2 regions of the Pseudarthrobacter sp. NPDC059871 genome follow, and region 1 is predicted to be linked to the other one. Evidence: predicted binding sites of a transcription regulator. Region 1 holds the regulator's gene; the other holds the start of a gene.
What was found. The regulator HspR, encoded in region 1, represses chaperone genes until heat shock. The targets are predictions, from matches to a motif close to AAGTTGAGTCNNNNNGACTCAACTT.

Region 1 (3,405 bases):
AAGAACTTCCCGAAGGGTTGCTGACCGTGGTGTCCGGCGGCCGGGACGTGGGCGAAGCGCTGGCACTGCACGGGGCGGTAGGCAAGCTCATGTTCACCGGGTCCACTGCCACGGGCAAGGCGATCATCCGGTCGTCGGCGGCGACCGTCAAACGGCTCACGCTCGAGCTCGGCGGCAACGACGCCGGCATCGTCCTGCCCGGCACCGATCCCCTGGCGATCGCGGAGGACCTTTTCTGGGGCGCCTTCATCAACACCGGACAGACCTGCGCGGCGCTCAAGCGGCTCTACGTCCACGACTCCATCTACGACGCCGTCTGCCAGGCCCTCACCGACGTCGCGAAGGCCATGCCGATGGGGAACGGCCTGGATGAAAACAACGTCCTGGGCCCGCTGCAGAACAAGGCGCAGTACGACGTCGTCGCGAACCTCGTGGAGGCGGCCAGGGCTTCCGGAGCGCGCGTCCTCCTCGGCGGGAACCCGGACTCCAGCCAACCCGGCTACTTCTACCCCGCCACACTGGTGGCGGACATCGACAACGGCAACCCGCTGGTGGCCGAGGAACAGTTCGGCCCCGCACTGCCGATCATCCGTTACGGCAGCATCGACGAAGCTGTGGAGATGGCCAACGCCCTCGACGTCGGCCTGGGCGCCTCGGTATGGTCCTCCGACCCCGCGGCTGCACGTGCGGTAGCTGTGCGGCTGGAAGCCGGCACCGTCTGGATCAACCGGCACGGCGCCGTCGATCCGCGGATTCCCTTCGGCGGGGCCAAGCAGTCCGGCTACGGCCTGGAATTCGGCGCCGAAGGCCTCAAGGCCCTGGGCGTACCGCAGGTCATCAACGGCTGAGGTCGCCAACGCCCAAGTCATCAACGGCCCGGCTCACCCCATGGCAGGGGCCACCGATGTGCGGCCGGACAGGTGGCGGCGGGCCCAACGGGCGAGCTTCCTGCCCTTGCCCTGCCACCAGTTGTCCTCGTCCTTACCGCTGTGGAACCGGAAGATAATGGCGGTGAGCACGAACATGCCCATCACCACATCGATCCACGACGACACCACGATGGCCACCAGGACCGTCAGGGCATCGGCGATGACCGCCGGGATGGCCAGGGTCCGGAAGACGGTGCTGGCCACGTAGCGCCGGTGCGACCGCGGAACGGACGTTGCCCGGACCATGTCGAAGCAGACGCACACCACCACGACTGTTTGCCCGATGGCCAGCAGGGTCTGTCCGGGCACCGAAGCGCTGAAGGACGCAACTGCTTCCATTCCCGGGCTCATGGCCGGGCCAAGAAAAGAGAACCAAACATGGAATAACCCCCAGAAACGAATGGAACCACTGCTGCAACAGCAGTGGTTCCATTGAAGGTTTCCTTGGGCGGGGCTGCACGAGTAGTGGGTACTCTATTTTCGCCAAGCGGCCAGGGACCGGGTACTCACCGGCCGGCTGCTGCCGCTACTGCCCGATGGCGCGGGGCCGCCACAGCACCACGGCCTGCGACCGCGGACGGGGGCGCTGGCCGCGGGCCAGGCTCACGACGTCGCCGGCCGCGCCCGCGGCGAAGATGCGGGAGTCGAACGCCTGCGGGCGCCGCCCCAGTTCCTCGGTCAGTTCCAGCACGCGCCGCTGCAGGGCAGACACCTGGTTTTCGAGTTCCAGGATGCGTTTGATCCCTTCGAGGGAGACGCCTTCCTGGGACAACCGCTGCACTTCGCGGAGCATGTTGACGTCCCGCTGCGAGTACCGCCGGGATTTCCCGGGGGCCCGGCTGGGTTTGACGATGCCCAGGCGGTCGTACTGGCGGAGCGTCTGGGGGTGCATGTCAGCCAGCTCAGCCGCCACGGAAATCACGAAGATGGGCTGGTCAGCGTTGATGTCCACGGCACACCTCCTCCGCTACAGCCGGGCCTTGGCGGCCAGGCCCTCTCGGACGTCGGCACCGGCCGTGGCCTCGGCGAAAGCCTTCACGGCGGCCTCGGCCTCCTTGTTCAGGTTCTTGGGAACCGCGACGTCGATGGTCACCAGCAGGTCACCCGTCGCCTTGGAGGTCTTCACGCCTTTGCCCTTCACCCGCAGGGTACGGCCCGACGGCGTGCCGGCCGGAACACGGACCCGCACCTTCTCGCCGTCGATGGTGGGCACCTCGATGTCGCCGCCCAAAGCAGCCTCGGGGAAGGTGACCGGGACATGGATGCGGAGGTTGTCGCCGTCGCGCGTGTAGAACTCGTGCGGCTTAACCGAGACGGCAACCACCAGGTCGCCGTTGCCGGCCTGGCCCGGCTGGCCCTTGCCACGCACGCGGACCTTCTGGCCGTCTTTGATGCCTGCGGGGACGCGCACGTCGATGACTTCGCCATTGGGTTCGCGCAGGCCGATGGTGGTGCCGCGGATGGCACCGGAGAACGAGATGCTGGTGGATGCGGTGCGGTCCGCGCCCTTCTGGGGTGTCCGCTGGAACCCGGGCGAGCCGCCGAAGCCGCCGCCGAACAGGTCCGCGAACTCAGGCGGGATGTTACCGGAGGACGGGTTGAAGCCGCCGGCGTGCCGCCCGGTGTTGCCGGTGAACAGGCCGCCGAACAGGTCCTCGAACCCGCCGTTGCCGCCCGCGGCACCGCCGCCGCCGGGAGCAAACCGGGCACCGCCGCCCATGGCACGGATGGCATCGTACTGCTGGCGCTCATCAGCATCGGAGAGCACCGAGTACGCCTCGGAGACATCCTTGAATTTCTTCTCGGCAGTTGCATCGCCGGAGTTGGTGTCCGGATGGAACTGCCGTGCCAGCTTCCGGTAAGCCTTCTTGATATCGGCATCGGAAGCGTCCTTGGCAACACCAAGGATCTTGTAAAAGTCCTTGTCCACCCAATCCTGGCTAGCCAATGGCGTTTCCTTTCAAAAGTCTCTAACTAATAGCTCTCCGCGGCACAGGGGCCCCGCCCCTACGCTGGGTGGCTGGGATCTGCGATCCCCAGCCACCCAGCTTCGGCAGGCCCGATGCCACTCCCGGGCCCCTGTACCGCTGCGAGCTTCGTGGTTACCTCACCTTAGGCGAGATGACCGCTGGCGCGGAGGCCGGATATGGGGCGGCGGTGTGGAGGGCACCGCGAAGCGGGCACCGCCCCATATCCGGCGTAGCGCCTGGTGACCGTCAGGCAGGTACTGCGACGATGACCTGCGCTGCGCGGAGCACGCGGTCGCCTGATTTGTAGCCGGAGCGGAGCACCTGGCTGACGGTGTCAACCTCGATGTCTTCGCCGGGCTGCTGGATCAGGGCCTCGTGGACCGTGGGGTCGAACTCCACGCCCGTTTCGTCGATGCGGACCAGGCCGTAGGTCTTCAGCGCGTTCTCCAGCTTGGCGGCGATCGCTGCGAAGGGGCCATCGGTGAGGTCGCCGTGCTGCCGTGCGG
Region 2 (3,405 bases), 150 kb from region 1:
TCGGACATATCGATGCGCACCATGGCACGTTCGTCATCGAAGAGGAAGTCCGCCAGGGCTTTTGCCAGCTCGGTCTTGCCCACGCCGGTGGGGCCCAGGAACAGGAAGGAACCCGTGGGCCGGTTGGGATCGCTGATGCCTGCACGCGCACGGCGGACGGCATCCGAAACAGCAGTAACAGCTTTGGACTGTCCGATCAGCCGCCGGCCCAGCTCTTCCTCCATGTGCAGCAGCTTCTGGCTTTCGCCCTGCAGCATGCGCCCGGCGGGGATGCCGGTCCATGCGGAGATGACCTCGGCGATGTCATCGGCGGTCACCTGCTCGGCCACCATCTGGGATGACTTGTCCGTCACGGCGGCCTCGGCCTCGGCCGCGGCGGCGAGCTCGCGTTCCAAGGCGGGAATCTCGCCGTACAGAACCCGGGAGGCGGTTTCGAGGTCGCCTTCCCGGGCGGCCTTCTCATACGCGCCGCGCAGTTCGTCCAGCTTGGCCTTCAGGTCGCCCACCCGGTTGAGTCCGGCTTTCTCGGCTTCCCAGCGGGCCTTGAGTCCGTTGAGTTCCTCCTCGCGGTCCGCCTTGTCAGCGCGCAGCGCGGCGAGCCGTTCCACGGACGCGGCGTCCTTCTCGTCCTGAAGGGCCAATTCCTCCATGGTGAGCCGGTCCACCAGCCGCTGGAGCTGGTCGATCTCCTCCGGGGCGGAATCGATTTCCATGCGCAGCCGGGACGCGGCCTCGTCCACGAGGTCGATGGCCTTGTCCGGCAGCTGCCGCCCGGAGATGTAGCGGTTGGACAGGGTGGCGGCGGCCACGAGTGCGGAGTCGGCGATGGTGACCTTGTGGTGCGCTTCGTAGCGTTCCTTCAGGCCGCGGAGGATGCCGATGGTGTCCTCGACACTGGGCTCCCCCACGTAGACCTGCTGGAAGCGGCGTTCCAGGGCAGGGTCCTTTTCGATATTCTCGCGGTATTCATCCAGGGTGGTGGCGCCGATCAGCCTGAGTTCCCCGCGCGCCAGCATGGGCTTGAGCATGTTGCCGGCGTCCATGGAGGAGTCACCGGTAGCGCCGGCGCCCACCACCGTGTGGATCTCGTCGATGAAGGTGACGATCTGGCCTTCGGAGTTCTTGATCTCCTCCAGCACAGCCTTGAGCCGCTCCTCGAATTCGCCGCGGTACTTGGCACCGGCCACCATGGACGCCAGGTCCAGGGCGATCAGGGTCTTGCCGCGCAGGCTTTCGGGAACGTCGCCCGCCACGATGCGCTGGGCGAGCCCTTCCACCACAGCGGTCTTGCCCACGCCGGGCTCGCCGATAATTACCGGGTTGTTCTTGGTGCGGCGGCTCAGCACCTGGACGATGCGGCGGATTTCGGTGTCGCGTCCGATGACCGGGTCCAGCTTGCCGGAGCGGGCCATGGCCGTGAGGTCGGTGCCGAACTTTTCCAGCGACTGGAAGGTGTTCTCCGGGTCCTGGCTGGTGACCTTCCGGTCGCCGCGGACGCCGGACAGGGCGGCCACCAGGGCTTCGTGGGAGGCGCCGGCTTCGCGGAGGAGGCGCCCGACGGCGTCACTTCCGGCAGAGAGGCCCAGCAGCAGCACCTCGGTGGACACGAAAGTGTCGCCGAGGTTTTCGGCCTCGGTCTTGGCGTTCTGGATGGCCTGCAGCGCCGGGCGCGAAAGCTGGGCCTGCTGGGAGGATCCGCCCGACGCCGAGGGAAGGGACTTGATGGCACTGCTGGCCTGGACACTGACGGCGTCCGGTTCGGCGCCGGTGGCTTTCAGCAGAGCCACTGCCACGCCGTCGCGCTGGTCCATCAGCGCCTTGAGGATGTGGGCGGGTTCCACCTGCGGATTGCCGGCCGTTGAGGCGTTCATGGCGGCAGCCGAAAGAGCCTCCTGGCTCTTGGTGGTGAATTTGACGTCCAAAGAGGGCTCCTTTCAGGGGCGTTTTCTTTAGGTTGAGTGTACTACGCTCAACTTTGAAAAACGCAGTCCTTTGGCCCTGTTTTCCCACAGCGAACCCTCGGCGCTTCCCTGCAGGCCCGGTTCCCGGCAGGACGGAAACCGGCAAGAACGCAAAACCGGCGGGCGGCTCCCCCAACAAGCCACCCGCCGGGCGGCCGGTTCCCGCGGCATCCCCCGGGAACCGGCGCCGCCCGCCCCTTACCGGGAGGGGCGGAAGTCGCGAAGACCGGAACTCAGGAGGCACCCACCCCTGAGACGCTGGTGATCCAGCTGAGGTTGCGGGACACGGACGCATGATCGTTGTAGTACCTGGTGAAGCTGGACGGGTTGGGGCTGGGCAGGATGCTCGACGTCGACAGGACACCTACCAGCTTGCCGTTGACGATGAGCGGGCCGCCGGAGTCGCCGCCCAGGGTGTGCCCGCTTTGGGACTGCGTCCGGACGGAGGCTCCGCCGTAGGTGTCCGTGCCCTGGCCGGCCACGGCGACGTCCGCCGTCTTGAGGTTGTAGGACATGGTGCCCGCGCCCTCGGTCTGGTCGCCCCAGCCGTACACCTTGGCCGGAGCCCCGATGGCGGGGAAAGAGCTGGAGAGCCCTACATAGGAGCCGTAATGCGGGGTGGACAGTTTCAGCAGCAGGACATCGCCGGTACTGGAGGCATAGCGGCCGGCCACGGTCTTCACGGTGCCGCCGGCTTCCAGGTAGGTGGACCCCAGCCGGACAGACTGCAGGGAGGCGGAATTGCAGTGCTTGGCCGTGATTACCCAGCTGGCCGAGATCTGGCTGCCGGTGCATCCTACGTTGGTGCCGGTGGCATCGAAGGAGATCTGCGCTGCATAGGGGGCTGCGGAAATGGTGGTGGTGCTGCCGCCGGCTATGTCGGGGCTTGCCGTGTCACCGCCCGGCGCGGGTGCGGCCTGTGCAGGCAGCGGGCCCATGAGCGCAGCAGTCGCGGCAACGGCGGCAAGGATTCTGGCGATTTTCACAGCGGTGGCTCCTTCGCAAGGGACCCCGCACCGCTGCCGGTTGAGGCGCGGACGGGGTCGGTTCCGGTTGATGGGCGGAGGCGATGGCCTTGCCGCCCATCCGAACGGTACCGGAACATTGTGAAGTTTGTCACTGACTTTGACAGAATATGTAAATAAGTTATTAAATCATGTCGCGTAGATGGAAACCGCAGCGGATTTGATCACGAAGTGGGCCCGGATCCCGGGGGCCAGGCCCAGCTCTGCCGAGGCTGCGGGAGTGATGTCCGCGGCCAGGCCGCCTCCCCGCACCCGGATCTGGTCTCCGTGGGGCTCAAGTTCGGTGACCTGCACGGGGAAGGAATTGCGGGGGCTTCCGTGTGCGTCCGTCAGGAACACGGACACGGCCGACGGCGGAAACACGGCCGCGCCAGGCAGCCCTGCGGCGCCTGCCTGGCCCGTTTCGCCCGGTTCCTCCA

Region 2: the regulator HspR is predicted to act here: its motif matches at 1,952-1,976, upstream of clpB (ATP-dependent chaperone ClpB).

Annotation. Positions count from the first base shown of each region.
Region 1 is NZ_JBHWJV010000005.1:98,915-102,319, reverse strand. Features, by position in the region: gene ACFV4R_RS08680 (aldehyde dehydrogenase family protein) at 1-848, shown strand, start outside; gene ACFV4R_RS08675 (hypothetical protein) at 882-1,268, opposite strand; gene ACFV4R_RS08670 (heat shock protein transcriptional repressor HspR) at 1,456-1,881, opposite strand; gene ACFV4R_RS08665 (DnaJ C-terminal domain-containing protein) at 1,897-2,877, opposite strand; gene ACFV4R_RS08660 (nucleotide exchange factor GrpE) at 3,146-3,405, opposite strand, start outside.
Region 2 is NZ_JBHWJV010000005.1:247,157-250,561, reverse strand. Features, by position in the region: gene clpB (ATP-dependent chaperone ClpB) at 1-1,922, opposite strand, end outside; gene ACFV4R_RS09290 (S1 family peptidase) at 2,195-2,947, opposite strand; gene ACFV4R_RS09285 (sulfate/molybdate ABC transporter ATP-binding protein) at 3,116-3,405, opposite strand, start outside.